4 regions of the Sedimentibacter sp. MB31-C6 genome follow, and region 1 is predicted to be linked to each of the others. Evidence: a T-box and tRNA genes for the amino acid it is inferred to sense, from the RefSeq annotation. Region 1 holds a T-box; the other regions hold tRNA genes.

Region 1 (6,245 bases):
TGTTTTCAGTAGTTACATTGCCGTAAGTTCGTATATAATCTTTGCTGTCAATATCTTGATTAGCCAATACTTTATAGGACCTAATAACATCTAATAAAGCTTCATTAGTGGAATCCGTAATAGGAGCATCTAAACCAAGACTTAAAGCCATTGCCAAGTAAGTGGTATTTAATAATTTCCTGTTAGGCAAACCAAAAGATACATTGCTGGTTCCTAATACTATTTTTACATTATATTTCTTTTTTATTAAGGGAATTGCTTTAAGGGTTTCCATTACATTTTCTTGTTCTGCAGAAGCAGTTAGCACAAGAGGATCTATAAGTATATTTTCTTCTGATATACCATAAGATTTAGCTGTATTAATAATATTTGATGCTATTTCCAATCTTTTTTTAGCTGTCTTTGGTATGCCTTCCTCATTTAGTGTTAAAGCCACTACTAAGGTGCCATATTTTTTTACAATAGGAAGTATTTGTTCAAGACTTTCTTTTTTCCCGTTAACAGAATTTATTATTGGTTTTCCGTTATATATTCTTGCGGCAGTTTCAATAACCTCAACATTAGAGCTGTCAATTTGCAGAGGCAGAGATACAACGCTTTGTACTTCAGATATTACTTTTTTCATCATTTCTTTTTCGTCAATATCAGGAAGACCTACGTTTATATCCAATATATCAGATCCAGTATCCTGTTGCGCTATGGCTTCTCTAATAACATAATCCAAATTGTTTTCTCTTAAAGCTTCTTTTAATCTTTTTTTTCCTGTAGGGTTTATTCTTTCACCAATTATCTTAACTTCATCTCCTAAAAAAACTGTTTTTGAAGATGAAGTAGTGGTTGTAAAATGTTTTTTTGTAAGTTCTAATGGCTTCAATTCATCTAGTGTAGCAATTATACTTTTGATATATTCAGGAGTAGTGCCACAACATCCACCAAATATTGATACACCTTTATTAGCCATTTTATTTATTTCATGACTGTATTCTTCAGGGCTTATATCATAATATGTAATATTGTTATTATATTTAGGGAGACCTGCATTTGCTTGCACCATTATTGGAGTAGAGCTGTATTTTATCAGTTCATCAACTATAGACTGCAGTTGTTTAGGCCCTAGAGAACAGTTAACTCCAATAACATCAACTCCTAAACCCTCAGCAACTGAAACAAAAGCAGCTATATCTGTACCTGTAAAAGTACGTCCATTATCCTGAAAAGACATGGTACAAAAAACAGGAAGGTTTGAATTTTCCTTAGCTGCTAGGACTGCGGCTTTTAGCTCATATAAATCGGTCATGGTTTCTATAAGAATTATATCAGCTCTAGCTTTTACTCCAGCTATTACTTGCTCTTTGAATATGTCGTAAGCATCTTCAAAGCTAAGTGTACCTAAAGGGGACAGAAGAGTTCCTGTGGGGCCTATATCTAATGCTACATACTTATTTTCAAGTCCATCTATTGATTTTTTTGCTACTTCAATGCCAGCAATTATTATTTCTTCAACTGTATATGATGAATTATTCAATTTCAGCTTATTGGCACCGAATGTATTTGCAGATATAATATTTGCACCAGCATTTAAATACTCTTTGTGAATATTATATATAACTTCAGGTTTTAATATGTTTAATTCTTCTGGTAGTTCGCCTATATTCAAACCTGATTTTTGAAGCATGGTACCCATTGCTCCATCAAAGTATAGAAATTTTTCCTTTAATTTATTTATCATAAGAATTCTCTCCTTTCTTAGTAAAACTACAATTGTTATAAAGATTACAATTTAAGCAAGATTTATTATTCGTTTCATTTCCTTTGTTAAAACCAATAAAAGCCGTCACCGATTTTCTTGGAACTAATATTGATGAATCTAAAGATGATAGACCTATATATTTCTGTGCATTTAAGGCATTTAATATTTCTTTTTGATGAGAAATAGGCACATCTCCATAACCTGGACTGTATCTAAAGGTAGTATTATAGTCTTCTTGCGCTGCAATCTCCATTATTTCAGATTCTACATAGTCACAAAGGGCCTCAATGTAAGCTGATGCGCATGCATCAAATATAACAGCCTTGGTTAAATTAGTCGAGTTGAAATATTTAATTCTTTTTTCAACTTCAAATCCAATAGTTGCGGCAATGACAGCTGATTTTTTACAGTCTTTAAATAGTTTAGCTAGGTCATTTGACGTTATTTTTATAAAATTTTCAAAGTTAATAATATTATTTTCATTTTTAACTTCAAAGATTCTATACACATATTTAAACTCGCATATATTTTGTAATTCGATTATAGATTCATTAAGTAATTTATAAGTTTCTACATCAACGTTATTGTTTCTATATCCTAAGTATCTTAAAGCTTCATTTATGTTTATTTTGATAAGGTTACTATTGATATGATTTACTTTCATTTGTTAGTACACTCCTAATAGCAGAAATACTGCCTAAAATCTTTTTAGCGGTGGAAGGTTTATTCATTGTATAAATATGGATGCCATCAACACCCCAGGATAATAGGTCTATTATCTGACCTATTGCATAGGACATTCCTGCTTCTTTTAAAGCTTCAGGATTGTTTGCATATTTATCTAATATCCTTCTGAATTTTTCAGGAATTGTATTACCTGTAAGATTTACTATAGTGTTAATTTGATTTTTATTAAGTAAGGGCATAATTCCGGTAATTATAGGTAAATCAATGCCCTTCTTATGTGCTTTATCATAAAAATTATAAAATGCTTCATTATCAAAAAACATTTGAGTTACCAAGAAATCAGCACCTGCATCCATTTTTCTTTTTAGAAATTTAATATCAGCATCTAAATCTTTTGCATCTGGATGCTTTTCAGGATAGCATGCAGCTCCAACACACAAATTTGAATTTCTTTTGAAATATTTTATCAGTTCCACTGAATTTTTAAATCCATTGGTTGGAAAATTATCTGATACAGAGTCTTTTGGATAATCTCCCCTTAAAGCCAAAACATTTTGTACATTATTTTCATTTAGGGAAGTTAATATATTATATATTTCATTTTTTGCTGAAGAAATGCAAGTAACATGAGCAATAGATGTTAAATTGTACTTGTTTTGTATATATGAAGAAATTTCAACTGTTTTGTCTTTTGTACTTCCACCTGCTCCATAGGTAACACTCATAAAATCAGGTTCTAACTTATATAGTTCGTCGATTGAATCATATATTGTATTAACCGGATAATTTGCTTTTGGTGGAAATATTTCAAAGGATATCAAAGGTTTTTTTTCAGTAAAGTTATCTACTATTTTCATTTAATCCTCCTAAAATAAAAAATCTCTCCCGACATTGGGAAAGATATTATCCATATGCATTCTCATCTGCCGGTTAAAAACCGCTGGAATTAGCACCGTATACATAGATTGGTTGCCGGACTTCATAGGGCCAGATCCCTCCGTCGCTCTTGATGAATTTATTTAATTTTCAATTAGTATATAACTAATAATATCTATATGTCAAGTAAATATTTTATTTGATATTGTAAAAGGAGGAAAGTTTTACAATTAGCTCTTGCAATTAATTTTTTGTTTTGATATAATTAAACACAAAGTTAATATAATACTGTGATTGGAAGCAGTAGGTTTGTTCACAATTTAAGAGAGCCGTCGGACGGTGTGAGACGGTATTGTAAAAGCTGAACTCGTCCATGAGTATTTGAAGCGAAATAAAGTAGTTTCAAACGGTTATACCGTTATAATATTTAAGTGAGGCTTAATGTCTAATTTGGGTGGTACCGCGGAATCTTCGTCCCAGCAGGGATGAAGATTTTTTGTATTCACTAACACAATTAAATAATAATTAAGAAAATAGATTAATATGGAGGCTAAACATGAAAACATATAATCCGCAAGTTATTGAAAAAAAGTGGCAGGAAATATGGGATAAAAATGAAACTTTTAAAGCGAAAGACAATAAAGAGCAAAAGAAATTTTACGGTCTTGTGGAATTTCCATATCCATCGGGAGTAGGATTGCATGTAGGACACATACGTGCATATACTTCTCTTGAAGTAATATCAAGAAAAAGAAGATTAGAAGGATACAATGTATTGTTTCCTATTGGATGGGATGCCTTTGGGTTACCTACAGAAAATTATGCAATTCAAACTGGAATACATCCTAGAGAAGTAACAGACAGAAATATTAAGGTGTTTACTCAACAATTAAAGACAGCAGGATATTCCTTTGACTGGTCAAGAACTGTAGATACTACAAATCCAGATTATTTCAAATGGACTCAATGGATTTTTGTTCAATTGTTTAAGCATGGATTGGCTTATAAAGATAAAACTTATGTAAATTTCTGCAATAGCTGTAAAGTTGTACTTGCAAATGAAGAATCACAAAATGGAGTTTGTGATAGATGTGGTAGTGATGTTATACAACTAGAGAAAGATGTTTGGTTTTTGAAAATAAGAGAATATGCTGATAAACTTTTGGATGGGTTAAACGAAGTTGACTTTTTGCCAAGAATTAAACTTGAGCAAGAAAATTGGATTGGTAGATCATATGGAGCAGAAGTTGATTTTAAAATTAAGGATATAGATGAATCATTGAGAGTATTTACAACAAGACCTGATACGTTATATGGAGTTACATTTATGGTTATAGCTCCAGAACATCCATTATTAAATAAATATGCTTCAAAAATCACAAATATGGATGAAATACATGAATATCAGGAAGAATCTAAAAAGAAAACTGAATTTGAAAGAGTTCAACTTGCTAAAGATAAAACAGGTGTTGAAATAAAAGGTTTGACAGCAATCAATCCTGTTTCTGGAGAAAAAATTCCAGTGTGGGTTGCTGATTATGTTATGATGGGTTATGGAACAGGAGCTATAATGGCTGTTCCAGGACATGATACAAGAGACTGGGAATTTGCTAAGAAATTTAATATACCTATAGTTGAAGTTATAGCAGGTGGAAATATAGAAGAAGAGGCATTTACTGATGTTGAAGATGGAGTTATGGTCAATTCTGGAGTTTTAAATGGATTGCGAGTAAAGGATGCCATTGATAAAATTATAGAATATCTTAAAGAAAAAAATTTAGGTGAAAGAAAAACGAATTATAAAATGAAAGATTGGGCATTTAATAGACAAAGATATTGGGGAGAACCAATTCCAATTATTCATTGTCATAAATGTGGCATGGTACCAGTTCCAGAAGAACAATTACCAGTGAAATTACCAGATGTTGAAAACTATCAACCTACTGAAACTGGAGAATCACCACTTGCGAATATAGAAGAATGGGTTAATGTTAAATGTCCAGTATGTGGTGAAGATGCAAAAAGAGAAACTGATACAATGCCACAATGGGCAGGATCATCTTGGTATTTCTTAAGATATATGGATACCCAAAATAATGAAGCTATTGCGTCTAAAGATAACTTTGATTATTGGGGACCTATTGATTGGTATAATGGAGGCATGGAGCATGTTACAAGGCATTTAATTTATTCTAGATTCTGGCATAGATTCCTTTATGATATTGGTGTAGTTCCATTTAAAGAACCATATGCAAAAAGAACAGCTCAAGGTTTGATTCTTGGTTCTGATGGAGAGAAAATGTCTAAATCAAGAGGAAATGTTGTAAATCCTAATGAAATTGTAGATGAAATGGGAGCGGACACTCTTAGAACATATACTATGTTTATTGGTGATTATGAAAAGTATGCAATATGGTCTGATAGTAGTGTTAAAGGTTGTAAGAGATTTTTAGATAGGGTTTGGAAACTTCAAGAATTAGTTACTGATGAAACATCATACTCTAAGAAACATGTTACATTAATGCATAAGACTATAAAAAAGGTTAGTGAAGATTTTGAATCTATGAAATTCAACACTGCAATTGCAGCTATGATGAGCTTTGTTAATGAAATTAATAGTGATAATTATATTACAAAAGATGAACTAAAGGACTTTATTATTTTGTTAAATCCAGTAGCCCCTCATATTACAGAAGAAATTTGGGAAAACCAAGGATTTAACGGTATGCTTAATGAAGCCAATTGGCCTAACTGGGACGAAGAAAAGACAGTTGATGACGTAATTGAACTTCCTGTACAAGTAAATGGTAAAGTAAGAGGAAAAATAGTTTTATCTAGAGATGTAGATGTAAATACTGCTAGACAAATAGCAAAAAAAGATGAAAATATAAATAAATATTTAGAAGGAAAAACTATAATTAAAGAAATATAT
Region 2 (6,245 bases), 200 kb from region 1:
AAAGAATATTAATGTCTTGCAATTTAATAAAAAGTGTTGACTTTACCGACGAAATTGATTATTTTATATATATCATCAAAAATATGAAAAAGTGAAATTTTAAATAGGAGGTAACAAAATTGCCAAATGACAGACTCATTGAGCTTAAGGAATTAAGTGAAAAGGTAAAACTAGGCGGCGGGCAAAAGGCAATAGATAAACAACATAATAACGGAAAGCTTACTGCAAGAGAAAGAGTATTAAAGCTTTTAGATGAAGGAAGCTTTGTAGAGATTGACGCATTTGTGGAACATAGATGTGTTAACTTTGGCATGGAGAAGAAAAAAATTCCTGGGGAAGGTGTTGTTACAGGTTATGGCACTATTGACGGAAGATTAATTTACATATATGCCCAGGATTTTACTGTAATAGGTGGATCCTTAGGAGAAATGCATGCTGCTAAAATTGTTAAAGTACAGCAAATGGCATTAAAGACTGGAGTGCCGCTTATTGGAATTAATGATTCTGGTGGAGCTAGAATTCAAGAAGGTGTTGATGCATTATCTGGTTATGGTAAAATATTTTATAATAATACGATTGCATCTGGAGTCATTCCACAAATATCAATAATATTAGGACCTTGTGCTGGAGGTGCAGTATATTCACCAGCTATAACTGATTTTATTTATATGGTTAAAAACACTAGTAAAATGTTTATAACAGGTCCAAACGTTATTGAAACAGTTACAGGGGAAAAGGTATCTGCTGAAAAACTTGGCGGTGCAATGACTCATAATAGTGTAAGTGGTGTTGCTCATTTCGTAAATGATTCAGAGGAAGAATGTCTTAATCATGTAAGAAAATTAATTAGCTTCTTACCTCAAAATAATTTAGAAACTGCTCCTGAAATATCAAATCAAGATGATTTGAATAGAATTGATGAAGCTTTAAATGATATTGTACCAGCTAATCCAAATAAAGCATATGATATGAAGGATATAATTTATTCATTATCTGATAACAAAGAATTTTTAGAGTATCAGCCTTTATATGCTAAAAATATAGTTACTGGTTTCATGAGATTAAATGGAAAAAGTATAGGCGTTATAGCTAGTCAGCCTAAGGTGTTGGCAGGTTGTCTTGATATTAATGCTTCAGATAAATCGGCTAGATTTATAAGAACTTGTGACGCATTTAATATTCCTTTGTTAACATTAATGGATGTACCAGGATTTTTACCAGGAACACATCAAGAATATGGTGGAATCATTAGACATGGTGCTAAAATGTTATATGCTTATTCAGAAGCAACAGTACCTAAGGTTACAGTAATTACAAGAAAAGCTTATGGTGGTTCATATATAGCTATGTGTAATAAAGAATTAGGAGCAGATATGGTTTTAGCATGGCCTACAGCTGAAATTGCTGTAATGGGTCCTGATGGAGCAGCTAATATTATATTTAAAAAAGAAATAGAAGCAGCAGATGACCAAAATGCTAAACGTAAAGAAAAAATAGATGAATATAGAAATACAGTTGCAAATCCTTATATAGCATCATCTAGAGGGTATGTAGATAGTGTTATAGAACCTGCAGAAACTAGAAAAAGAATAATAAGTGCCTTCGATATGTTATCAGGAAAAAGAGAATTAAGGCCAGAGAAAAAACATGGTAATATTCCTCTATAAAGGAGTGGAAAAATGGGTTTATTCAGTAATTTGTTTAGAAAAAATAAAAGTACAAGTGAATTAGTAGAAAATAATTCTTCATTGCAAATTGAAGATGAAGATGAAGTAACAGCAGTAATTGCTGCTGTGTTAGCATCAATGGATGAAGAAGAAACAGTTGCGGCAATTACTGCAGCAATAGCATGTATGCTAGGAACTAGTACAAGTAATTTTGTTGTTAGGAATATTAAAAGAACGCCTTGTTTGGACTCTATATGGGCACATACAGGCAGAATGAAATTAATGAGATAAAAATTGGAGGATAATAATGAAAAAATTTAATGTAACAGTAAACGGAAAATCATATGCAGTTGAAGTTGAAGAAGTTGGAGCTAATCAAGGTGCATTTACTTATACACCTGCACCAGCAGCAGCACCTGCACCAGCAGCAGCACCTGCACCAACAGCAGCACCAGCACCAACAGCAGCACCAGCAGCACCAGCACCTGCAGCTTCAGCAGGACCAGTATCAGGTGAAGTTATGGAAGCACCAATGCCTGGAACAATATTTGATATTAAAGTTACTGAAGGTCAATCGGTTAAAGCTGGAGATATTATATTAATATTAGAAGCTATGAAAATGGAAAATGAAATTGTTGCTCCGACAGATGGAACAATTACTAAAATACATACAAGTAAGGGTGCAGCTGTAAGTACAGGAGATCCACTTGTAGTAATAGGATAATAAGTTAAATTTTCTTAACTCTTCTTGTTAAAAGAAGAGTTTTTTTTATTTGTAAAATGTGTTATAATGCTTAAATAATTATATAATAAAATAAATTGCTTTATTATTTTCTAGGATTATGCACTAGAATAGTTATGATATAGAGGAGTCAAAAAATGATAAGTAACGAAGATATAATCAAATTGCAGCTTGTTAAAGGAATGGGAAGAAAAACATTAAGTAAGATATTAAATTATATTGATATTAAAGATATTGAATTAAATAATTTTTTTGAAATAATAAAATATATTGAAAAATTAGGTGTTAAAAATACTAAGATGGATTTAGAAAAGATTGAAGAAGAAGCTGAAGTGATTATTAACTTGTGTAGGAAACATAAAATTAAAATAATTAGTATATTTGATGAAGAATATCCGGACAAGCTACGTATCATAGAAGACAAACCTATAATTTTATATGTAGATGGTAATGAAAAATTATTGAAACATTCAAATAGTATTGCAATTGTAGGAACAAGAAAACCATCAGAAAAAGGTTATGAAATAAGTTCAATATTTGCAGAGCGTTTAGCTGAAGAACATTGTTGCGTGGTTAGTGGTTTTGCCTCAGGTTGTGATGAAGCTGCTCATAAAGGATGTTTGGCAGCAAAGGGAGCAACAATTGCAGTTATTCCATCAGGGCATCGAACAATTCCAAAGGGAAATAATTTAATGTATAATATGATATTAATAAATGGCGGTGCTGTGATATCAGAACTTCCACCAAATGCAAAACCAGAAAAGCATACTTTTATAGATAGAAATAGAATAATAGCAGCCTTGTCAGACGGTGTTATAGTTATAGAAGGTGGTAAAGGTGGAGGAACTAGCCATACTGTTAAATTTGCTATTAATTATGATAAACCTGTTGCTTACACAACTAATATTCCAGCTATATATGATGTAGAAAAAAACTTAATAGAAAATGAAATAGTAATTATTGATAATTTTGAGAAATTGGTAAATTTTAAAAATAAATCTTTTGAAAAAGTGCTTGACAAAGCATTATAGTGGTAGTATAATCAATCTTGCTGTTGAACATTAACAGTTTGACTTGCGGATGTGGCGGAATTGGCAGACGCACTAGACTTAGGATCTAGCGCCTTCGGCGTGGGGGTTCGAGTCCCTTCATCCGCACCAATAAAAAAATAAGGGTTGCAATTAGCAATCCTTATTTTTTTATCTAATATTTACCTCTTTATCTAATATCAAATTACAATTATAATAGTCTGAGTAACATAAAAGAATTATATTTTATGTTGACAATATACATATGGGAGAAAAATATGAAGAGGACAAAGTTTATTGGTGTTTTGCTTATTGTTATAATGATTATGGTAGTTAGCGGTAACAACCCGTTATATAGTACAAATGCAGAAGAAATCAATGAAAGTGAAATGCGAGGAATTTGGATTTCCAGTGTTTGGGGGTTGGATTATCCTAGCGTTGCAACGACAGATGAAGATAGATTAAAAAGAGAAGCAGTTGAAATGTTAAATAATATTGAGGATATGGGATTTAATACAGTATTTTTACAAGTTAGGCCAAGTGCGGATTCTTTATATCCTTCTGAAATATTTCCTTGGTCGAGGTTTTTAACAGGAAATCAAGGACAAGCACCGGAAAATAATTTTGATGTACTTCAATTTTTTATTGATGAAGCACATAGTAGAAATATAGAGTTACATGCTTGGATAAATCCATTTAGAATTACAGCGCATGTTTCACATAATGATAATTTATCTAATAGTAATCCAGCTGTTATATATCCAGAAATAGTTGTAAGGTATAAAGATGGAAAGTTATACTTTAATCCGGGGGAACCAAAAGCGCGTGAATTAATAATAGATGGAATTGAAGAAATATTGGACAATTATAATGTGGACGGAATACATTTTGATGATTATTTTTACCCAGGTAAGGATTTTGATGATTATAAAACATATAAGAAATATGGACGAGACTTTTCCGATATAAATGATTGGAGAAGAAATAATATTAATATTTTAATAGAGGAAGTAAACAATGTAGTACATAATAAAGATTCAAATTTAAAGTTTGGTGTAAGTCCAGGTGGAATATGGGCAAATCAGAAAACATCCAAAAATGGAAGTATCACTGATGGCTATGAAACTTTTACAAATAATTTTGCTGATTCTAGACTATGGGTTAAGGAAAGATATATTGATTACATAATGCCGCAAATCTACTGGAATATTGGATATAGAATTGCTGATTATGATATATTAACATCTTGGTGGAGCGATGTAGTAAAAGATACAAATGTAAAGCTTTATATAGGACAAGCTGCTTATAGATGTGTTGGAACAGATTCGAATAGTGTATGGTATAAGGGAGAAGAAATTAAAAAACAGGTTGAATATAATAGAGCAAGTGACTATGTTGATGGGTATTGTATGTTTAGATACAATTCGTTTATGGAAAATCAAGATTTATATAATATTATCAAAGATTTAAATGTTGAAAAACAAAATAATATTTTCAAAGATATAAGTGGACATCCATTAGAAAAATATATTAACTATCTGGCATCTAAAAATATTATAATGGGATATGAAGGCTATTTTAGACCTAATGATAGTATAAAAAGAGCTGATTTTGTTTTAATGCTTTTGCGAATGTTTGAATTTAATAATTTAGAAATAACTGATAACTTTGCTGATGTGTCAGAGAATGCATATTATTCTAAGGGAATTGCTACAGCAAAAGAACTTGGATTAATCAACGGTGTAGGAAATGATATGTTTGCTCCTGAAAATGAAATTACAAGACAGGATATATTTGTAATGACTTATAGGGCGTTAGATGTGTTGGATATGATTCATGGTAATGATAGTGATAATGGCTTATTAAAGGAATATAAAGATTATAAAAATATATCAGAATATTCTCTTGAAGCTATTTCATACTTTACACAAAATGAAATATTATCAGGGGATAATGGCAATATTAAACCTATTGATATGTCAAATAGAGCTGAGACGGCAACTTTTTTGGCAAAATTATTACAATCAGGTATGATGGGAGATAAATAGAGAATGTTTAAACATTCTCTATTTATCTATAATGATAACAAAAGTTATAATTTTTAATAGTATATATTAAAAATATAATAAGAAGAGGTTTTGAAAATTGAAAAAGATAGTTGAAACACAAAGATTGATAATTAGGGAAATCATACCAAAAGATATTGAATATATTTATAAAATAGAAAGCAATAGAGATATTATTAAATATATTCCAAATAGTAGATTAATGACATTTAATGAATGTAAACGTCAAATTAAAAGAAATATAAAAAAATATAAAACCAGTAAAATTGGTAGTTGGGCAGTTGTATTGAAGAGTAACAATGAAGTTATAGGTATTACCCAATTAACGAAATCAAAAATTATAAAAGGAATAGAACTAGGTACTAAAATATTACCAGAATATTGGGGGATGGGTTATGCAACAGAGTTGAGCGAAGCAATAATACAATATGGATTATATCAATTAAATTTAAAAGATATAATAGCTGTTACAGATGATAATAATGTTGGAGCAAAAAAATCTCTAGAGAATATAGGTATGAGATTAATAGAAAAGAAATATAAAAACAGAACCAAATTGGCTTATTATTGTGCAAATAAAGATTATATTGATAGCATTATTTTTAATCAATCTGAAGAAATCCAAGAGATTGCTAGAAAATGTAAATAAAAAAGAGAAAAAAGGGATTGACAACTGTGAATACATGAGCTATAATACAAAAGCACTTTGGGAAAAGAACTAAAAGAAGTGTAGAGAGTAAGT
Region 3 (6,245 bases), 430 kb from region 1:
CAATTTATAAAAAAATATTTGAATTATTTTTAATATAATAGTATAATGATATTACATTTGTAAATGTTAATTTATAAATGCCTCTTAAATTTTTTGCCTCAAGCCGCGGAAATCCGCGGCTTGCCCTATTTAATTAGCAATATATTATTTTTAAGCAGGTGTTCTACTTCTATCCATGGTATTTGTATTTCATAAATATCAATAAATTTTGATGAGAGTTTATTAGAGTTAAAATAAATAGATAAATGTGAATTAGAAAAAGTATAACCATCAAAACTTTTAATATTACTAAAGTTAATATCATCTATAAAGTAAATTAAATTTCTATTATCAATCTTTTTATTGTTTATTAGAGCTTCTCTAGCTTTAATAGATAAGAGATCTGAATATCCTAATTTTTCATCAAACATATCATTTAAATATAATTCTTCTCCTGTAGATAAGTTATATGTCTTTGTAATTATTTCTTTATTAGTTATTTGTCCATATCTGTAATCTACCAAGAAAATAATTGATATTATTTCTTTATTAACGCTAGTAATATTGTAATCTATATTCATTATTACTTTGTCTTTATCATCAGTTGGAATAAAATGTTTAGTATCATATTTTATCCTTCTTTTATAATTATTAATAATAAATTTTATATTATTGTTAACCTTGCTGTTTTTTGTATTTGGGTAATAAATAGACATGTTATACTTTTCGCAATTGTCTATAATTACTTTTTTATTTATATTTTCAGTTGGGTTTATTTTACTGAATACTATTTTTTTAGAATGAACATTAGTTAAAGAAAAAAACACTATTACTATACAAAATATAAAAATAAAAATAAAGATTCTTTTATATAAACAGTTATATATTCTTTTAATCATTTTTTCATCCCCCTAATAATATTATATGATTAAGAATGATAAATAATATTAATTCATAAAAATAGATATACGTAATTTAAATTAAGAACAGGATTTATAAAGTGGCATAAAATAGGATAAACAACAATGTTGAATACTATAAAAAGGGAGGTTTGAAATGCCTACAATATATTTAAGTCCTTCGACACAAGAATTTAATCCCTATGTAACAGAGGGAAATGAGGAATACTGGATGAATTTAGTAACTGATGCAATGATACCATACTTACAACAGTACGGGATAGAATACGCAAGAAACACACCAGAAATGACAGCTGGTTCGTCTATACGAGATTCTAATGCAGGAAATTATGATTTTCATGTAGCTATACATTCTAATGCATCAGGGGAGGCACAAGCAGGTCAGAATAGAGGTGTTATTACCTTTTACTATCCAACTAGTGCTGATGGGTTAAGAATGGCTGAAATTCTTCAACAGAATTTTCGAGAAATTTATCCTTTGCCTGATCTTGTATCAATTGTTCCTACAACTAGCCTTGGAGAAGTTTCAAGAACAAGAGCACCTTCTGTTTTAATAGAAGTTGCTTATCATGATAATATAGAAGATGCAAATTGGATAACAAATAATATTGATTCAATTGGAAATGTAATTGCTACTTCAATTGCTGAGTATTTTTATGGGCAACCTGAAGTAGTTCCGCCTGAAGAAGAACAAATTGGATTAGTAACCCTAACTAGTGGCTATTTAAATATTAGAAATGGTCCATCATTAAATGCACCTGTAATAGGTATGGCACCTAATGGTGCTACTGTGACTATAATCGAGCAAGTTGGTGATTGGTATAATATAAACTACAATGGTACAATTGGATATGTATTTTCTCAATATATTACTTTACAATAATTTATAAATTTAAAAATAAGATAAAAAAATTTAGGATTATCTCTAAATTTTTTTATCTTATTTATTATATTTTGGTGCGGTCGGGGGGACTTGAACCCCCACGAATATTCATTCGCTAGCCCCTCAAGCTAGTGCGTCTGCCGTTCCGCCACAACCGCATTTATAGTGCTTTATTATTATAATAGAAGATTTATATTTTGTAAAGATAATTTTTTAAAATTGCATACCTTTTTTCAAATACTCTTGTGAAAAGACGGTATTTATATTATAATTATATTATAATATTTACAAAATGAGATGAATGTATAAAACCACCTCTAAAGGTGAGGATGCAGAATGTTAAAACATAATAAAATTAGAGAAATTTTATTAAATTATAGATATACGTGAAGGATGAAAATTATTAATTAATAATAAAATAATATTAAGTCTTGGGGGACAATATGAAAATCAAAGAAATCATTGAAATTGTTAATGCGAAAGTTTTAACTGAATTTTGTAATGAAGAGAAAGAATTTGAGTATGCTTTTGCCAGTGACTTAATGAGTGATGTATTAGCCTATGCAAATGATGAAACTTTGCTTATTACTGGTTTAAGTAATCCTCAGGTGATTAGAACTGCTGAAATAATGGATATATCTGCCGTGCTTTTTGTACGAGGAAAAGTACCAAATTCAGATATAATTGATTTAGCTGTTGAAAATTCTTTAACTATACTTGCTACTGATAATATTATGTTCGAAACATGCGGGTTATTATATAAAAACGGCATGAAGGGAAATCGGAAATGGCAAACGACTTATTAAAAAGATTTAGTTTTGAGATAACTTCTAATGATTTTATTACTGCAGGCAAAAGTTCAAGTTATATTAAAAGTAATTTAAAATCATTAGGTATTGATTCTAAAGTTATCAGGAAAATTGCAATAGTTTTTTATGAAGCAGAAATCAATCTTGTTATTCATTCTTTAGGGGGAAAAATCTATTGTGACTTATATGAAGATAAAATTATAATAATATCGAAGGATATAGGGCCAGGAATTGACAATGTTGAATTAGCAATGACTGAAGGTTATTCAACAGCAACTGATAAGGTAAGAGAGCTAGGCTTTGGAGCTGGAATGGGACTACCTAATATGAAAAAATACTCTGATATATTTAAAATAATATCGGATAAAAATGGCACTTTAATAGAATTGACGATATTTATATAGGGGGATTGACAAATGAATTTTTCTATTATGTTTGATAAAGAAAAATGTAGGGGATGCACTAACTGTATGAAAAAGTGTCCTACACAGGCGATTAGAATAAAGAATGGTAAAGCTATAATTGATCATAAAAAATGTATACATTGTGGAGAATGTATAAGAGCGTGTTCATATGGAGCATATTCTCCTGAATGTATTGAGTGGAAAAATGAAACGAATGCTTATAAATGTAAAATTGCTATACCATCTACTACTATTTATGGTCAGTTTCCGAGAGGAACTGATATATGTGTAGTACAGAATGCAATTTTAAAACTTGGATTCGATTATGTATATGATGAAAGTTGGGCTGCAGAACTAGTTGCTAAGGCAATAAAGAAAAAAATAGATAATAACAAAGACATCAGACCATTTATAAACACTAATTGTCCAGCTACATTAAGGCTTATAAATATAAGATATCCATCTTTAACAGAAAATTTAATTGCATTGAAGACACCTATGGAAATTGCAGGTATTCTAGCAAGAAATAACGCTAGAAAGAAGTTTAACTTAGAAGATAAGGATATAGGCGTGTTTTATATTACTCCATGTCCAGCTAAATTGTTAGCAGTTACTGATCCTATAGGAAATCTTGGACCTTCTGTTGATTGGGTAATACCTCTTAATAAAATTTATGGGGAATTATATCAAAAAGTTGTAAAGGAAGACAATTTAATTTGCTCTTATCCATCTTTAAGTGGCTTAAAGTGGTCAGTGTGTGGCGGACAATCAAAATCTGCTAAATTGACAAACTTTATTGCTGTAAATGGAATGGAAAATGTAATACAGATATTAGAAGAAATAGAAAATGGCAAGTTGTCAGGAGTTGATTATGTTGAGGTATTGGCCTGTGTTCAAGGTTGTGTAGGTGGAACTTTTAATGTTATAAATCCATTTATAGCAAGCAGTAATAATAAGTATATATTAAATACATTAGATGGAGAACCAATTAATTCTGATTTAGAATGTTTTGAAAAGTTATACAATAAAGGGTTTTTTGAATTTGAATTTCCGGATACTGAAAGTGTAAATAAAATTAATATAAAAGAAGCATTAAAAAAGAATGAGGAAATTAAACAAATATTGGCAATACTCCCTGGCTTAGATTGTGGATCTTGTGGGTCGCCTACTTGTCTCTCTCATGCAGAAGACATTTACAATGGTCAATCGACTATATTTGAATGTGTTGTTTTAAGAGCTAATTCATGAAGTGATTAAATATATTGGAGGGGTATATGAAGAATTTGGATTTAGCTAGTAATTTAAAATTAGAACCATTATTAGTTACAAATAAAGAAATACAAATTGAAGGTGTTTATATTGGAGATTTATTAAGTATTGCTATGTCAAAGGCGAAAGAAAATTTCCTTTGGATTACAATACAAACTCATGTCAATATTGTAGCTATTGCAGAACTCTTAGATTTATCATGCATAATTATTGTTGAAGGTATGGAAATTGAAGATGAAACTTTAAATAAAGCAAAAGAATTAGATATACCGATATTCAAAACTAAGGATAGTGCATATCAAGTGGCTTGTAGATTGCACACCATGGGTATAAAATGAAATTTTATTATGATTTGCATATTCATTCTGATTTATCTCCATGTGGAAATAGTGATATGACGCCCAATAATATTATTAATATGTCCTATATAAAAGGTTTGAATATCATTTCTATTACTGATCATAATACAACTAAGAATTTATCAGCTATTGCATTTTTAGGAAAAAAAATGGGCATAAAGGTAATTCCTGGAATAGAAGTAACAACCAAAGAAGAAGTTCATATATTATGTTATTTTAAAGCTCTTGATGACGCCTTGGCATTTGGCAATGTAATATATGATTCGTTACCAAATATTAAAAATAATACTAAAATTTTTGGAGAACAAAATATTTACAATCATAATGAAGAAAAAATTGGAGAATTAGATAAACTTTTAATAAATGCAACAAGTTATTCTGTAGAAGATATTTATTATTTATCAAAGAGATATCACGGAATTACTGTTCCTGCACATGTATATAAAAAATCAAATGGTATATTAGGTGTATTAGGATTTATACCTATCGATTTAGAATTGAATTTTATTGAAGTTACTTCAAATGAAGAGATAAAGGATAAACAATTAAAAAAATATATAAAATTAGTAAATTCGGATGCACATCAGTTAGTAGATATATCTGAACCCGAAAATTTTATGAATTTAGATTCAATAGAGGATGTCTATAGATATTTAAAGATATATTAAAGTCGCATTATGCGACTTTTTATTTAATGCCTGCTAGGAGGTTAGTATGAAGGAATTGTCCATGCATATATTAGATATTGCTATGAATAGTGTAAAAGCCAATGCGTCATTAATTGAAATAGAAATAATGGACAGTATAAAGGATGATGTTTTAAAAATTATAATTAATGACAATGGTAATGGTATGAGTAAAGAAATTCTAAATCAAGTAACAAATCCTTTTTATACAACACGGAAAACCAGAAAAGTAGGTTTAGGGCTTCCTATGTTAAAAGAGGCTTGTGAAAGATGTAACGGAAATTTAACAATTGATTCTACAATTGGAAAGGGAACAAAGGTAGAATGCTGCTTTGAAAGAAGTAATATTGATAGAGCACCTTTGGGAAATATTGGTGATACAATTATGACAATTATTAATTCTTTAGTAGATTGTGAGTTAATATATAAACATAAGGTAGATATGTTAACATTTTCAGTAAGTACAACTGAAATTAAAGAAATATTAGAAAATGTTGATATAAACGAAAGCAGTGTATTACTTTGGATTAAAGAATATATTAATGAAAATATTAAGAATTTATATAATTATTAACATAATATTTGAAATTTTATAACAAAACCTTGCAAAAAAATTAAATAAATGATAAAAATTTTAAAATAGGTATTTAAAAATAAATGTAAATCTGATATAATCAATTTGTTTGATTTTTAGGATTGTTAATTATATTATAAACTTAAACAAGAGGTGATATTATGAGCGCAAAGGTGTTTACATTCAGGGGCGGAATACATCCCCCTCATCATAAAACGAAAACTGAGAATGTAGCAATTGAAAATGCTTTAGAACCTAATATAGTTGTGATTCCATTATCACAGCATATAGGAGCCCCCTGTGATTCTTTAGTTACAGTAGGAGAAAAAGTAAAAGTAGGACAAAAGATTGGAGAATCTAAA
Region 4 (6,245 bases), 690 kb from region 1:
ATTCCAACTATTGCTGTAAGCATATAAAACCTCCGTTTTGTTTAATAAAAAGATTATATATTTTGTGAATATTAAAGTCAAGGAATAAGTTCATATTAGTCTTTTATGACAAAAATTACAAATGTCAAAACAACAAAAACATGTTAAGTTTTGTTGATTAAGAGTATACAATATGTTAAAATATTATGAACAATTAATTAACAACAGTTGGGTGATGGGTAACAATTGAATGTATATTGTTTGCTAATATCTATTAACATTGATTGACAAAATCGGGAGGACTTATGACTAAGAAAATTAAATGCGCTATTATATTTTTATTATTATCAATAATTTTAACCGCTTGTTCTAATCCAGTACAAGGGAATACATCCACACCTGAGGAGGAAGAAATATTAGAACCTTCAGAAGAAAATCACGAAAATGAAGAAAAAGATGAAATTTCTGAAGAAGAAAAAGCAAAACTTGAATTAGAAAAGAAAATAGCAGAAAGAGAAGAATTAGAAAAAAAGAGAAAAGAAGAACTTGGAGAATTTTATGTTCCTTTAGTTCCAATAGGAGAAGAAAGAGAAAAAACACCAGTTGAAGTAAAAGCACTGTATGCAACCGGTTATACAGCGGGCAATGAATTAAATAGAGATAATATTGATGCATATGGCGAGTATGTAAAAGCTTTGGCGGATAACGACACAAAGAAGATTAATGAACTTTATCCAAAAGCTGAAGCTGCTAATAAGTTTGAACGAATAGTTGGACTTGCAATTGGTACAGAAATAAATGCTATTGTTATAAATGTTAAGGATGATAATGGCTTTATTACCTATGAAAGTCAAGTTAAAATAGTTCAAGATATGAACGAGAATACGCCTATTCCTATTAAAGATATTAATAATATGATTGAAATATTAAATGAATATGATATTTATACAATAGGTAGAATAGTTGCTTTTAAGGATAAGAACTTTGCGGTATTAAGTCCAGAACATTCAATACAATTGAAAACAGGAGGAACTTGGTTGGACCCTAACAGCGGGAATATTCCTTGGATAAATCCTTTTGATAAATATGTATGGGATTATAATATAGCTATAGCTAAGGAAGCTGCACTTTTAGGATTTGACGAAATTCAATTTGATTATGTTCGTTTTCCTGATGGAGCTAAACATTACAATCCTATAACAGAGTTTCCAGGAAGAGACGGAAGAGATAAAGATGAAGCAGTGGCTGACTTTTTAGAATATGCTTATAAAGAACTCGAACCATATAATGTTTTTTTAGGAGCAGATGTTTTCGGATTGATAACAAGAACATGGGATGATTACCCAGAAGATATAGGACAAACATGGATTTTAATGGGAGAGCATGTTGATAATATGGCTCCTATGGTATATCCTAGCCATTATTCAACTGGATGGTATAATTTAGAGAATCCTAATGCAGAACCTTATTTAGTTGTTAAAGGAGCTATGGAAGAAGCGTTAGAGAAAAATTCGTCTATGGAAAAACCACCAATTATAAGACCTTGGATACAGGATTTTGATTGGGCTGGAATAGAATATGGACCTAAAAAAATTAGAGATCAAATAATTGCAGCAAAAGAATTAGGTATAAATGAGTATATGATTTGGAATCCAGCTAACTCATATGATCCTTATTCATATATACTAAGTGATATAGAGAAAAAGTCAAATTATCCTGTTGATAAAGGAGAACTTGATTATAAAGAAAAATCACCTTCTGATGCAGCAGATAAATATTTATCAGGAATGATGACTGAAAGATACAGTTATATGTATTTAATGACTCCTGTTGGAGACAGGGATAAGGAATTTGAGAAATTTGTTGAGATAGAACAATCTAAAGGAAATAATCTATTAAATTACAAGGTATACAGTTATCAAATTGATGAAAATGATGAAAATAAAGCAACTGTAGATTTGTATTATAAACTTGAAACTACAAAAAATGGAACATCAGAAATTATAGAAAAAGATAATGTTAAATGGGTGGCTATAAAAGAAAATAATATTTGGAAGATACAAGCTAATTTTAATTAATCGTAATTTCTTGTAGGGACGCAATTGTATGCGTCCCGTTTTTTATTATATAGGAAAGTTCTCCTTTCCTATAATAAAAAACGAGGATTGCAAAGGACGGAACGTCCTTGCGAAGCAACTCTTTTTATATACACGCAAACTATAGTGTATGTAAAACTAATACAATCGTAGGCAATTAATAAACAAAAAACTTGACATTGAAAAATATGTTGTTATAATATTTATTATGCCAATTCGATATTATAATAATTAATATACAAAACAGAGATTCAAAAGGAGTTATTATGAAAAAATATAATGTAGCAATTTTAGGAGCCACTGGTGCAGTAGGAAAAGAAATGTTGAAAGTTTTAGAAGAAAGGAATTTTCCGTTAAATGAGTTAAAGCTTTTAGCTAGTAAGAGAAGTGCAGGTGAAAAAATAGAATTTAAAGGTAATAAATATGTTATTGAAGAAGCCACTGAGAAATCATTTGAAAATATTCATGTAGTATTGTGTGCTGCGGAAAATTATATAAGTGAAGCATTATCACCAGCTGCTGTTAAAGCAGGAGCTGTAGTAGTTGATAATAGTAGCGCATTTAGATTAAACGAAAATGTACCTCTAGTAGTACCTGAGGTAAATTATGAAGATGTTAAAAAACATAATGGTATTATAGCGAATCCAAATTGTTCAACTATTATAGCATTAACAGCGTTAAGCGAATTAAATAAGTATTCTAAAATCAAAAAAATGGTTGTATCAACTTATCAAGCAGTTTCTGGTGCAGGAGTTAATGGAATAAAAGAGTTGGAACAGCAAATACAAGATGCAAATCAAGACAAGCCTGTTGAAATAAAAACATTCCAATATCAAATTGCATATAATGTTATTCCTCAAATAGGGAACTTTGATGATATGGGGTATTCTGAAGAAGAAATGAAGTTACAAAATGAAGGTAGAAAAATATTCCACAATCCTGATTTAAAAGTAAATTGTACATGTGTTAGAGTTCCAGTGTACAGAAGTCACTCAGAATCTATTACAATAGAGACAGAAAAGGAAATAACACCGGATAAGGCAAAGGAACTATTATCAAAGGCTCAAGGCGTTAAGTTGGTAGATGACTTAGTAAATAAAAAATATCCAATGCCATTAGATACTACTGACCAAGATTTAATATATGTAGGAAGAATAAGAAAAGATATAAGTAGTGAAAATTCTCTGGTATTGTGGTGTTGTGGCGACCAAGTAAGAAAAGGAGCAGCAACAAATGCTGTTCAAATAGCAGAAGTTCTAGTAAAAGAAAATTTACTGTAGGGAACGCATTGCATGCGTCCCGCGGTATGCATAAAATGCATACTCTACAGTGGGGGATGTCAATAAAAAACATTGGACAAACATATATATATGGTATAAAGTATTATTAATGGAGTGGAGGTATTTTCATGGAATTAATAATTATTATTTTGCTTTTATTTTCTATATTAATTAATATTGTAGTATTAATTAAGTCATTACAAAATAAAAATTCAGGAGAAACAATATCTGAATTAAAGGTATATTTAAATCAAAGCAATTCAAATATAACTGAATCTGTTACAAGAAAAATATCCGAATCAGAGCAGAAACAATTAAGAGAACTTTTGACAAATAAAATGGAGACAGTTGAAAAATTAGAGCAAAATACAAGAATAATGACTGAAGCTTTCAGTAATTTTCGGGATAATACTTCTAAAAGTATCAATGATTCAAATAATAAACTCACTGAAAGTTTAAATAATAACTTTTCTACTTTAAATGAAAAAATCAGTACAAGTCTTGATAAAATTAATATTAGAGTAGAAGAAAGGCTTAATGAAGGATTTGAAAAAACAAAGAAAACTTTCGGAAATATATTAGAAAGACTATCAAAAATAGATGAGGCACAAAAGAAAATAGATAGTTTGTCAACAAATATTGTATCTTTACAAGATATATTAACAGATAAAAAAAGTAGAGGTACTTTTGGTGAAGTACAATTAAAACATATTTTATCATCTATATTTGGTGAAAAAAGTAGTAAAATTTATGAACTGCAAAAAAAATTACCTAATGATACTATAGTTGATGCGGCTCTTTATATACCCGAACCAGTAGGTACACTTTGTATTGATTCTAAATTTCCATTAGAAAATTATCAAAGAATGATTGATAAGAGCATTTCAGAAATAGAAAGAAAACAATTTATAAAAGATTTTAAAAATAATGTTAAAAAGCATATTAACGATATAGCTACTAAGTACATAATAGAAGATGTTACTTCAGAACAAGCAATTTTATTTATTCCTGCAGAAGCGATATTTGCAGAAATAAATGCCTATCATCAGGATTTAATAGATTATGCAGGAACTAAAAAGGTATGGATAGCTTCGCCTACAACTTTAATGTCTGTTTTATCTACCGTACAAGTAGTTTTAAGGAATATGGAAAGAGAAAAATATGCAAGTATTATACATGAGGAACTTAATAAGCTGGGTAAAGAATTTAAGAGGTATAAAACTAGGTGGGATTCTTTGGCAAGGGATATTAAAAGAGTTTCTGATGATGTAGATACAATAAATATTACGTCAAATAAAATTGAGAAAAAGTTTGATATGATATCAAAAGTTGAAATTGAAGATTATCAAGACGAAATTGAAGTGGGAGCTATAATTGAATAAAAATTACCAGTAGGTTATCTAATAAAAACAGAAAAAAAGTCTTGCTTTTTACTTAATATTATGCTACTATCTTAAAGTAGCATTTTGCCGCAGTGATGGAATTGGCAGACGTGACGGACTCAAAATCCGTTGGTGGCAACACCGTGGGGGTTCAAGTCCCTTCTGCGGCACCATATTGATAGCCTATAAAATTGTACATAACAATTTTATAGGCTTTTTTTAACAGTAAGAAAAATTTAGATGGGGGAACTATGTTAGAAAAAGCATTAGAACTGCTAAAAAAATATTACGGATATGAAACTTTCAAAGAAGGACAAAAAGAAATAATAGAAAATATACTATTGCATAAAGATGTTTTGGCAATAATGCCAACTGGCGGTGGAAAGTCTCTTTGTTATCAAATTCCAGCATTGATGATGGAAGGAACAGTTATAGTTATTTCGCCTCTCATTTCACTAATGAAAGACCAAGTTGATACTTTACAACAATTAGGAATATCAGCAGCATATATTAATAGTACTTTATCAATAAATGAATTAAAATGTATTATGTCAGAAACAAAAGATAATAAATATAAACTTTTATACGTAGCCCCTGAAAGATTGGAATCTGAAAATTTCTTAGAACTTATAAAAAATATAAAAGTATCAATGATAGCAGTTGATGAAGCTCATTGCGTATCACAATGGGGACATGACTTTAGACCAAGTTATTTAAAAATTAAAAGTCTAAAAGGCATATCAGAAGAAAAACCAATAGTAGCTACTTTTACTGCAACTGCCACTAAGTCTGTAAAAGAAGACATAATTAATCTTATAGGACTAGACAATTATTTTGAAATTATAACAGGTTTTGATAGAGAAAATTTAAAGTTTGAAGTAATTAAAATTAACAAAAAATATCCATATATATCAAAATATGTTGAAGAATATAGAGGCAAATCGGGAATTATTTATTGTCTTACTAGAAAACTTACAGATGAAGTTTATGAAAGACTTATAAAATCTGGATATAAGACCGTAAAATATCACGCAGGTTTAAGTGATGCAGTTAGAAGTAAGAATCAAGAGGATTTTTTATACGACAATGCAGATATTATCGTTGCAACAAATGCTTTTGGTATGGGAATTGACAAGTCGGATATTAGATATGTAATTCATTACAATATGCCTAAGAATATAGAGAGTTATTATCAAGAGGCAGGTAGAGCTGGTAGAGATGGAGAACCTTCTGATTGTATACTTTTGTATAGTCCTTCGGATATTGTTATGAACAACTTTCTTATTGAAAATAGCAGTGACAGTTTGAATAAGTCAAATGATTACGCTAAACTTAGAGAAATGGTTAATTATTGTAACACTGATAAATGTTTAAGAAAGCATATAATCAATTATTTTGATAACAATTATAATAAAGAAAACTGTAATAATTGTAGTAATTGTTTAAGTGAAATTCAAAGTGAGAATATTACAATTGAATCTCAGAAAATACTATCTTGTATCTATAGA

The links. The T-box of region 1 lies ahead of leuS (leucine--tRNA ligase). A T-box ahead of a tRNA ligase gene usually reads a tRNA of that ligase, here a tRNA-Leu.
Region 2: it has a tRNA-Leu gene. The T-box ahead of leuS (leucine--tRNA ligase) is inferred to sense a tRNA for this amino acid. The anticodon was not compared.
Region 3: it has a tRNA-Leu gene. The T-box ahead of leuS (leucine--tRNA ligase) is inferred to sense a tRNA for this amino acid. The anticodon was not compared.
Region 4: it has a tRNA-Leu gene. The T-box ahead of leuS (leucine--tRNA ligase) is inferred to sense a tRNA for this amino acid. The anticodon was not compared.

Annotation. Positions count from the first base shown of each region.
Region 1 is NZ_CP142396.1:2,771,955-2,778,199, forward strand. It holds gene U8307_RS13375 (homocysteine S-methyltransferase family protein) at 1-1,729, opposite strand, end outside; gene U8307_RS13380 (vitamin B12 dependent-methionine synthase activation domain-containing protein) at 1,719-2,414, opposite strand; gene metF (methylenetetrahydrofolate reductase [NAD(P)H]) at 2,392-3,294, opposite strand; SAM riboswitch class I at 3,354-3,453, opposite strand; T-box leader at 3,595-3,795, shown strand; gene leuS (leucine--tRNA ligase) at 3,870-6,245, shown strand, end outside.
Region 2 is NZ_CP142396.1:2,568,650-2,574,894, forward strand. It holds gene U8307_RS12115 (acyl-CoA carboxylase subunit beta) at 120-1,667, shown strand; gene U8307_RS12120 (sodium pump decarboxylase subunit gamma) at 1,680-1,958, shown strand; gene U8307_RS12125 (biotin/lipoyl-containing protein) at 1,975-2,391, shown strand; gene U8307_RS12130 (DNA-processing protein DprA) at 2,547-3,440, shown strand; tRNA gene U8307_RS12135 (tRNA-Leu) at 3,486-3,569, shown strand; gene U8307_RS12140 (family 10 glycosylhydrolase) at 3,716-5,485, shown strand; gene U8307_RS12145 (GNAT family N-acetyltransferase) at 5,583-6,152, shown strand.
Region 3 is NZ_CP142396.1:187,386-193,630, reverse strand. It holds gene U8307_RS00955 (hypothetical protein) at 126-878, opposite strand; gene U8307_RS00950 (SH3 domain-containing protein) at 1,036-1,782, shown strand; tRNA gene U8307_RS00945 (tRNA-Leu) at 1,855-1,940, opposite strand; gene U8307_RS00940 (DRTGG domain-containing protein) at 2,226-2,588, shown strand; gene U8307_RS00935 (ATP-binding protein) at 2,570-2,995, shown strand; gene U8307_RS00930 ([Fe-Fe] hydrogenase large subunit C-terminal domain-containing protein) at 3,008-4,243, shown strand; gene U8307_RS00925 (DRTGG domain-containing protein) at 4,270-4,602, shown strand; gene U8307_RS00920 (PHP domain-containing protein) at 4,599-5,291, shown strand; gene U8307_RS00915 (ATP-binding protein) at 5,338-5,883, shown strand; gene rsxC (electron transport complex subunit RsxC) at 6,045-6,245, shown strand, end outside.
Region 4 is NZ_CP142396.1:2,083,835-2,090,079, forward strand. It holds gene U8307_RS09910 (adenylosuccinate synthase) at 1-23, opposite strand, end outside; gene U8307_RS09915 (putative glycoside hydrolase) at 285-2,057, shown strand; gene U8307_RS09920 (aspartate-semialdehyde dehydrogenase) at 2,342-3,355, shown strand; gene U8307_RS09925 (DNA recombination protein RmuC) at 3,484-4,737, shown strand; tRNA gene U8307_RS09930 (tRNA-Leu) at 4,824-4,910, shown strand; gene recQ (DNA helicase RecQ) at 4,989-6,245, shown strand, end outside.